One region of the Neptunomonas sp. ABH4_499 genome, then DNA from elsewhere that is predicted to be linked to it. Evidence: predicted binding sites of a transcription regulator. Region 1 holds the regulator's gene; each other region holds the start of a gene.
What was found. The regulator PhoB, encoded in region 1, activates phosphate uptake and scavenging genes when phosphate is short. The targets are predictions, from matches to a motif close to TGTCATANNNNTGTCANA.
Positions count from the first base shown of each region.

Region 1 (3,281 bases):
GCCCCGTGTCGATAGAGGGCGTGTTTCACAATCGCAAGACCCAGCCCCGTGCCGCCTGTGGCGGTCGAGCGGCCTTCATCCACCCGATAGAATCGCTCGGTTAGGCGAGGTATGTGGATTGAGTCGATCCCGATGCCGTTATCCTTCACCGAGAAATGCCCACCTTTACCATCCACCCACCAACGTATGTGGATCTCACCACCATTCGGCGTGTAACGCACCGCGTTGTACACCAGGTTCGAGAAGGCGCTGTGCAGCTCCTGTGGTTGGCCTAACAGATCGTACTCATCGTCGGCTTGTAAGGTCAGGGTATGGCCGCGCTCCTGTGAGAGCACCGATGCATCATGGTGAATGGTCGAGAGCAACGCACCCAGCTCAATGGGGTGCTCATCGTGCACTTGCTGGCTCGACTCAAGTCTTGAAAGCAGTAATAAGTCAGAGACCAGATTTTCCATTCGGTTGGATTGGGCCAGCATCTGCTTGAGGGCTCGCTGCATCGCGTTGGGTAATGGTTGATCTTGGAAGGTCTCAAGATACCCGCGGATCACCGTAAGCGGCGTACGCAGCTCGTGGGAGGCGTTGGCCACAAAGTCCTGTCGGGTTTGTTCTAGGCGGACCAGTCGCGTGATGTTACGCACCACCAACAGGCGATCGTTATCGCCAAACTTCATGATTTGATATTGTAAAATGGTGTCCGATTGAACAGGGCTTGGCAGCTGAATCGGCTCATCGTACTGATGTTTTCGATAGTAGCGAATAAAGCGCGGATCACGCAGTAAGTTCATCACCGGCATACCGCGGTCACTGCCGTGCTTGAAGCCTAGAAGTTGCTCGGCGGCGCGGTTCCACCACTCGAGGTTGTGATTTTGATCGATGATGACGATGCCATCGGGCAGCGCAGCCGAGGATTGCTCAAAGCGATTGATGATTTTTTTGAGTTCAAGGCGGCGCTTATGATGGCGCTTTTGGAGTCGATGTAGGTCGTCAAACAACTCGCCCCACACCTGATCGGATTCGGGAACCGGTTGATCATGATTGTGCAGCCAAGCTTGAAGGCGGGCCAGCTGTTTGAGCTGAAAAAACGCCCACACTAAAAGGCCAATCACGATGCCCCAACTGATCGATCCGAACATCAAACCGATCACACCGAAGATCGCCGCATACATCACTAACTGACTGATGGCGGCTTTAGGAAAACTTTGCATGTGACTCCACATCATTCAGGCGAACGGGGCGTTTGGTCGACGCCCTTAAAGCTGTCACCCGATCACTTGCGGATAAAAACGCAGATTAGGCGACCTGAGTTGAGAAACGGTACCCTGTTCCCCGCACCGTTTGTACCAGATGATCATAATCGCTGCCAAGTGCTTTTCGAAGGCGACGGATATGCACATCAACGGTTCGCTCTTCTACATAGACATTTCCGCCCCACACCATATCCAGCAGCTGACCACGAGAGTAAGCTCGGTCTTGGTGGGTCATGAAAAACTGCAGTAAGCGAAATTCGGTCGGGCCAAGCTCTAGTGCTTTGCCACCGGCGGTCACACGGTGTGAGATAGGGTCCAACGTTAGGCCCTCAACCGTGACGGGCTCTTCGATCCCTTTTGGTGTCGCGCGGCGCAAAACGGCCTTAAGGCGCGCCACCAGTTCACGCGGGGAGAACGGCTTGGTGATGTAATCATCCACACCCGCTTCCAGACCTTTAATTTTGCTGTCTTCTTCGCCTTTGGCGGTCAGCATGATGATCGGGATATCGGCCGTGGTTTCATCTTTGCGTAGACGGCGGGCCAGTTCGATGCCGCTCACGTTGGGCATCATCCAGTCCAGCAGGATCATGTCCGGCTGTCGATCAATGATCTTTGCGTGCGCATCCTGCGCATTCTCAGCTTCGATGCACTCGTATCCAGCCATTTCCAAGGCTACGGCAATCATTTCACGAATCGGTGCTTCGTCATCGACGATCAGCACGGTTTTACTTGCAGACATGTGGGCGCCTCTACGCTTTTTGTTCGATCCTAAAAAGTCGCGAGTATTACAGTCTTTTTATGTGACAGAAATATGACAGATCGACATCAAACTGTCATAAAGTGTAAAACAATTCCGGCAAAAACCACTAATTCGGCCCAATGATTGTTCAAAAAGGCTTTAAAGCACGCATCGCGGTCCCGATCACGGATCAGAGTTTGCTGATACACAAAGAAGCCGATGGCCGCACACAAGCTTGCGTAGTAGATCCACCCCAGCGACTCCAAGACGCCAACTAAGGCTAACAGGACAATCGCCAACAGCTGCAGTAGGCCAATAATGACCTTATCCTGCTCGCCAAACAGAATCGCGGTGGATTTCACCCCGATTTTGAGATCATCGTCCCGATCCACCATGGCGTATTGGGTATCGTAAGCCACGGTCCACAAAATTTTTGCTAGGAAGATCAACCAGGCAGTGAGCGGAAGCGTCTCGTTAACGGCGGTAAACGCCATCGGAATGGCCCAGCCAAAGGCAGCCCCTAAGACCACTTGGGGCAGATGAGTATGGCGCTTCATAAACGGGTATAACGCAGCTAAAAAGAGCGCCCCAAAGGACATCAACACCGTGGTCGCGTTGGTAAAGAGCACCAAGATAAACGCCGCGATCATTAACCCCGCAAAAAGCCCCAAGGCTTCTTTTGAGCTGATTAACTTTTGCGCTAACGGTCGTCCTGCTGTGCGTTTAACGTGACCATCGATGTGGCGATCCGCAAAATCATTGATCACACAGCCTGCGGAGCGGGTCAGAAATACCCCGACAACGAAGATCAGTAATAAAGAGACACTCGGTACCCCCTCAGAGGCGATCCAAAGCGCCCATAGCGTTGGCCATAGTAGCAGGTAGCTGCCAATCGGCTTATCAAAGCGCGTCAGGCGCACGTACACGGATAAGCGTTCTTTTAAGCTAAGGGTGGGGTAAGTGTCCGTTGCAGCCATGCCTGCTCCCTGATCCGAAAACGATTAAAAACGGTGCGGTTGGTAGTCTACCTGCTCCAATGGGGGAAGAAAAACCTCGGCCACTAAGAGCGGTTTTCCAGATAAACAAAACACCGAGCGACGTGCCCATAAGGTATGCTCACGCTCTTTTAGGCGAGCGGTTTGGAGTGGTCCGCGGCGCATGGTGCGGTCTTTAAAGAGCACACTGCCAAGCGAGCGCTGACCAATGCCATACAGCTGACGCTCGCTGCCGATCAACGTGGTAACCGGAATAATCGTGCGCGCCACAACCCAAGATTGCTCGCAGCCTTCTAAAGA
Region 1 covers NZ_JBSWXK010000024.1:7,729-11,009, forward strand. The annotation lists gene phoR (phosphate regulon sensor histidine kinase PhoR) at 1-1,205, opposite strand, end outside; gene phoB (phosphate regulon transcriptional regulator PhoB) at 1,291-1,986, opposite strand; gene ubiA (4-hydroxybenzoate octaprenyltransferase) at 2,073-2,963, opposite strand; gene ACXAF9_RS17085 (chorismate--pyruvate lyase family protein) at 2,988-3,281, opposite strand, start outside.

Region 2 (3,281 bases), on a different contig from region 1:
GAGGGCGGGTGTGACATCGTTTTCCAAATCGGAACCGCGAAATACGGGGTTCGCGATGCAACGGGTGGTTTGTCCGATGACAAACTGCGTGAAAAAGCCGCTCACCCACAAGTGAAGATGTTCGAGCTGAAGCTCAGCCAAGGGGCAAAACCCGGTAAAGGCGGCATTTTACCTGCAGAGAAAGTGAACGAGGAGGTCGCGGCGATTCGCGGAATCCCAGTCGGAGAGGCGTCGATCAGTCCAAACCGCCATACCGACATCGCCTCGATTGATGATCTGTTAGATCGTTTAAGTCACATCCGCGAGGTCACCGGCAAACCGGTGGGCTTCAAAATGGTACTGGGCACAACGGACTGGTTGGATACGTTCTGCGAGGCGGTCATTAAGCGCGGTACCGAAAACGCGCCAGACTTTATCACGCTCGACAGCGCCGATGGGGGCACAGGTGCCGCACCGATGCCATTAATGGACAGTGTGGGGTTACCCGTCAGCGAGAGCTTGCCGTTATTGGTGAATAAGCTGATGCAACACGGCCTTCGTGAGCGGATGCGGGTGATTGTCTCGGGCAAGATGATTAACCCAACCGATGTCGCCGCGGCGATCTGCATCGGGGCGGATTTTGTGGTCAGTGCGCGTGGCTTTATGTTCGCATTGGGGTGCATTCAGGCGCTGCAGTGTAATAAAAACACCTGCCCAACAGGTATTACGACACATAATCCAGAGTTAAATCACGGCTTAGTTCCGGCCGACAAGGCCGAGAGGGTCGCACATTATCATCACAACTTAGTGCATGAAGTAGAGACGATTGCGCATTCGTGTGGGGTGCCAGAGCCCCGACAGCTCAAACGCCATCATGCGGCCATGGTTCTGGATGGGGGACGTTCAGTGCCTCTGAACATCATCTATCCAGAAAACTAAGTGTGCAGCGCGCCTGACACTGTCAGGCGTGCCTTAATAAGCTATGTTACGGCGGCAGTGCTAGAGGTCGTCGTCTAGCCAAGCGTCGAGGGTTTCTTTCTCGAGGCGCTTTTGTTCGCGGTGCGCTTCAATGGCGCGGCGCGCTGCCAATAAACGTTGGGATGCGACCTGCTTGTTTTTGATCTTGGTTTCTTCTTCGAAACCGATCAACGCATCGATCACTTGGATCTGACCATCTGTCAGGTGTTCCATCTTTTCATTCAGCATGCGATGTATCCTCTCTCATACCTATCCACCTCGGACTGGGAAAGGTGTCCCAGCAGAGGCATCACTGAAGACAACGGTTAATTTGTAACCAATCGCTGTGCGTTTTTCAACCAGTCTTTGGGCGTACGCCCAACGTGGATGAATCAGCAATGTTCACAGGCTAATGTCCTTCCATGACACTCATGTGACAAGAATACGCTACTTTTTAAGGGCTGAACGAAAGCTTAAGCAGAGAATAAACGGCCGTCTTACGAGCCGGGGCGGGTTAGTAAGCGCTTATCATTGTGTCGCAAGTTTTTGAGGCTGCGTTTGATGGTTTTAAGGTGATCGATCAGGACAGGTCCCAGTTTCATCGCCACACCAACGGCTAAAATATCGATGACAATCAAATGCATAACGCGCGATGACATCAAGGTACTGAGGTCTTTATCCTCTTCCACATCGATGTGAATGGCGATGTCGGCTAATTCCGACAAGGGGGTAAAGCTTGGGCACAACGCAATAACGGTAGCCCCAGCTTCTTGCACCAATTTGCTGGTATGAAGCAGATCTTTAGTACGACCCGTTTGGGAAATGGCCACCACAACGTCCTTATCGGTGAGCGATACGGCCGAAATGGTCTGCATGTGAGGGTCTGAATAGGCCGCCGCCGACACTTGAAGGCGGTGAAATTTGTGTTGAGCGTCGGTACATACCGCCGCAGAGGCACCAAAACCGTAGAATTCAACACGCTTGGCTTTGACTAAGGCATCGATTGCGGTCTCGAGTGCGACGGGGTCGAGTTGATCACGAATGTTGATCAGGTTACCGATCATGGAGTCGCAGATCTTTTGCTTAAACTCCGCAACCGTATCTTTGGAGTCGATCGCGAACTGCTCAAACTGCGCAGTGCTGGCCAAACCTTGCGCCAGCGTCAGTTTAAAATCCTGAAACCCGTCGTAATGAAGCGCCCGACAAAACCGAACCACCGTTGGCTCGCTGACTTGGGCTTGCGCCGCTAGGTCAACAATCCGCATATGAATCACATCATTAGGATTAGCCAAGACAAAATCTGCCACTTTCTGCTCTGACTTGCGCAGTTTAGGGCGTGCGTCCGTGATTGATTTTAGAAGGTTGGCTGAATTCAAATGCCTGTCCCAATAAGGTCCGATTTCGGGAAGCCATCAGTATATCAATGAAAGGGAAAACCACCTAACCCGATACCAAAAACCCAATGACGTGAGGAACGTAAATTTATAAGCTCAGTCATAAGCTTAGTCAGTTTTAACAAGGATGCGGTAATGAATAAAACATGGTGGTTTATAAAACAGTGGTCGCAACGCTTATGGGTCCGAGCGGCGCTGTTTTGTTTTATCTCCATTGCCATCGTGATGATTGCCGCCGCAGCTGGTCCCTTTTTGCCGAGCAGCTTTGCTGAGCTGATCAGCGAAAATACGGTCAGCTCGATTTTAACCATCTTAGCCTCCAGTATGCTGACGGTAACGACTTTCTCGCTCAGTACCTTGGTATCGGCGACTAATGCGGCGGCCAGCACGGCTACGCCTCGTGCAACTCAACTGCTGCTCCAAGACACCACAGCACAAAATGCGTTGTCCACGTTTTTAGGCTCGTTTCTGTTCAGTTTGGTGGGCTTAGTTGCCCTGAACACCGGGTTCTATAGCGGGGGCGGGCGCTTTCACCGGGGATCAGCGACCCAGGCACAGCGATCAATGTGATTGAAACCTTAGTGCGGGTGATGGCCGAGCGCGCCTCTGGGTGTGATCAAAATAAAACCGAGTATGACCGGGTCTACCTTCCGGAGTTATCGCCAAAAACCTTATTTGATGTGGCCTTTATGCCGGTCTCACGTGATGGTGCTGGCATGATTGAAGTGGCCATTCGCTTACAAAAAGCCCTGTTTGCTCTATCAAAAATGCCCGATCGCGTCTGCCAAGAGGCGGCAATTGAGTTTGCTAAAGAAGCATTGGAGCGAGCACTGTCGATATTGACCTTTGAGACGGATCAACAGCGTCTGATCGCTTGTCATAAGTCGCTGTTTTCAGACGATCAGAGCGCTTAAGTGCGATTCTCTGCGTAGTAACACGTACGTATTCAGA
Region 2 covers NZ_JBSWXK010000010.1:151,059-154,339, forward strand. The annotation lists gene ACXAF9_RS12125 (FMN-binding glutamate synthase family protein) at 1-918, shown strand, start outside; gene ACXAF9_RS12130 (PA3496 family putative envelope integrity protein) at 979-1,185, opposite strand; gene ACXAF9_RS12135 (SIS domain-containing protein) at 1,434-2,312, opposite strand; gene ACXAF9_RS12140 (DUF2254 family protein) at 2,466-2,900, shown strand; gene ACXAF9_RS12145 (hypothetical protein) at 2,897-3,244, shown strand.
Region 2: the regulator PhoB is predicted to act here: its motif matches at 1,358-1,375, upstream of ACXAF9_RS12130 (PA3496 family putative envelope integrity protein).

Region 3 (3,281 bases), on a different contig from region 1:
TGGCTACAGACTCGGAGACAGAAGAAACCACAGCCGGAACCTTATCGTCGGATGGCACCGCTAAAGCATTGTTAGCTCAAGTGCGCAGCCTGATGACCAGTGCTGTGGGTGGCGTAGATGATTTTAATGCGCTGACTAACCTAGGTATCCGAACTCAATTGGATGGCACCTTAGAGATCGTCGAAGATGATTTTTCGGCAGCGATGTCCGATAACTACGAAAAGGTAGCGGCGATATTCTCACCTCAAACATCGGCCAGCACCAGTGGTTTAACAGTAGGGATGGGTAGCTATTCGGGCGAAGCTGTGCCGGGTACCTATGACGTTGAAATTACGACTCCGCCTTCAAAAGGAACGGTTGTTAGTGACGCAGCGTTTGCGGCTTTTTCAACGGATGAAAGCTCGGATTACACCTTCAAAGTCTCGGTAGACGGTACATCGACAGAGACACTAACGTTATCTGGTACGTTCAATACAGCGGACGAGTTAGCTAATGCGATCTCAAGTTTGATCAACAACGATGAGAACCTAAAGTCGATCAATACCGGAGTTGAGGTGTCGGTCGATGAGAGTGGCGTGATTACGTTTAACTCCAAAGAGTATGGTGCCTCTTCAAAAGTGAAATTCTCGGCTGCTGGTGATGCGTTTGCCAGCGCTACAGGCTTCTCGACGACCTCAACATCGACTGCCGGTAAGGATGTGGTGGGCACTATTAATGGTGAGTCTGCGTTTGGCTCCGGTAACATCCTTTTACCGTCCGTTGGGACGGATGCGTATGGTTTGAACTTAACCATTGAAGAAGGTGTAACGGGTTCTCATACGTTCAGTTTCTCGCGTGGCTTAGCGAGTGAATTGACCATGCTAGTGGATAACTTCCTTGATGATAGCTCCGGCATCATTGCGATGCGTGAAGATAATATGAACACCCAGTTGGATAATCTGGATGATGATCAAGATAATTTAGATCGTCGCATCACCATGTACGAAGAGCGTCTAACGGCTCAGTTCACCGCAATGGAAGCGATTATTGCAAGCTTTCAGTCGACGGGGGATTCAGTCGCCAGCTTGTTCGATACGCTGCCTTATACCTCAAGTAACAACTAAGCGCGCCGATACCCTTTTTATGAATCGTTAAGATCATTGCTGCTGTTCAGCACTGATCAAAAAAGCACTGAGGTTAGACCCATGAGCATTAATCAAACCGCCCTGAAACAATACAAAACTGTCGATCTTCGCGCTGCGGTTGCTACCGCGTCTCCTAAAGATCTGATTACGATGTTGATGGACGGTGCTCTGCGCTCAATGGCAACGGCTAAGGGGGCGATTGAGCGTTCCGATATCAGCTTACGCACAGAGCAGATTAACAAAGCGACGAGCATTGTGCTTGGCTTAAAAGACTCTCTGAACCACGAAAAAGGTGGGGAGATTGCCGGTAACCTGGACGCGCTTTATGACTATATGGTGCGAAGCTTAATGCAAGCCAACCGTGAAAAAGACCCAGAAAAGATCCAAGAGGTCATGAACCTGATGCTGCAGATCAAATCCGGTTGGGTAGAGATGCAAGTGCCCGAAGAGCTGCCTGCGTAATCGACCCAACTCGACGAAGAAAGCGCCTAGAGCGCTTTTTTTGTGGCCTTTTCACCGCTCGTCGTGATCAGTGCTTGTCAGGGTGGGTTGAGTGTGTCAAATTTATGGCGTTAATAATCTGACAGGGGCATAAGCGTGATACGGCTTATTGATGATCATCAGGATAGACGCGAATCGTTAGCCAGTATTTTTGAATTTATGGGGCTGACGTATCAGGGCGACTCTTTCGCCCATTGGCTGTCATCCCCAACTTTGTCAGATGACACCGACATCGTGTTACTGGGACAATGTTCATTGCCGGTCTCCCTTGAAAAGATGCTCACAAGCCTACGGGAACGGCAAACAAATGTGCGAGTGTGCTTGCTGGAGGCTTGGAGCGATGAGCAAACCTTAAGCGACACCAGCGAGCATCAAATCATCCGTAGGCTCGATGGCCCACTTAATGCTGAACTATTAACCGATATCTTGCATCAAACTCAGGTGTACCAAAACAGTGAAGCACAAATGCCTGAGGTTGCTTACGATCCATTCCCGCTCCTGATTGGTGATAGCCGCGCGATGCAAAACCTAAAGCGCAGCATGACCAAGGTAAAAGATCGGGATGTAAATGTCCTGATCACCGGTGAGTCAGGTACGGGCAAAGAGTTGGTTGCCAGAAGCTTGCATGAGCACTCTAAGCGTGCGGACGGGCCGTTTGTCCCCGTCAACTGTGGTGCTATCCCGCCAGAGCTTTTAGAAAGCGAATTGTTTGGCCATGAAAAAGGCGCGTTTACCGGCGCTGTATCCCACCGAGTGGGGCGGTTCGAGATGGCCAATGGCGGTACGCTCTTTTTGGATGAGATCGGCGATATGCCGCTCGCCATGCAGGTAAAACTGTTGCGTGTCCTTCAAGAGCGCTGCTTTGAACGGGTGGGCGGCACCAAAACCATTGAGGTGGATGTTCGCATCATTGCCGCAACCCATAAACACCTTGAAAGCATGATCGCTGACGAAGCGTTTCGAGAGGATCTTTACTACCGACTCAACGTGTACCCAATCGAAACGCCACCCCTTCGTGAGCGCAAGGATGATCTCTTACGCCTTATTCACGCGTTTGCTAAACAGGCGGAGCAATCAGGGCTTGGGCATCTTCGCTTTCAACGAACCGCGTTGGAATCCCTCCAAAAACATGAGTGGCCCGGCAACGTGCGGGAGCTTTCTAACCTGATTGAGCGTCTTGCGATTATGCACCCGGATGGGGTGATCGGGGTATCTGAGTTGCCCACAAAGTTTCGGCACATTGATGAACCAACCCCCGAGCGCTATCAACACCAAGGCCACCTTGGTTTAGGGGCGGATGACATTGGGGATCTGATCGCCGACGAGTCGGATCTGATCCGCGGTGAATTACCCACACGGGGGCAGCATGATACGCTCCCTGAAGCCGGTATCGACCTTAAACAGCACCTTGAAACGATTGAGCGTGCCTTGATTGAACAAGCGCTTGAACGGACCCAGTTTGTGGTGGCACGTGCTGCCGAGCTCTTATCGATTCGTCGCACCACCTTGGTTGAGAAAATGCGCAAATACGGCATTGAACGGGTAGCTTCATGAGTGATCAAGAAAGCCAAGAACTCACTGAATTAGAGCGTTTAAAAGCGGAAAACGCCCGCCTTAAAGCGCAACTGTCCGAGCAGGGCGCTCTGGACAGCGCCG
Region 3 covers NZ_JBSWXK010000003.1:39,511-42,791, reverse strand. The annotation lists gene fliD (flagellar filament capping protein FliD) at 1-1,103, shown strand, start outside; gene fliS (flagellar export chaperone FliS) at 1,185-1,586, shown strand; gene ACXAF9_RS03475 (sigma-54 dependent transcriptional regulator) at 1,722-3,179, shown strand; gene ACXAF9_RS03470 (sensor histidine kinase) at 3,176-3,281, shown strand, end outside.
Region 3: the regulator PhoB is predicted to act here: its motif matches at 1,679-1,696, upstream of ACXAF9_RS03475 (sigma-54 dependent transcriptional regulator).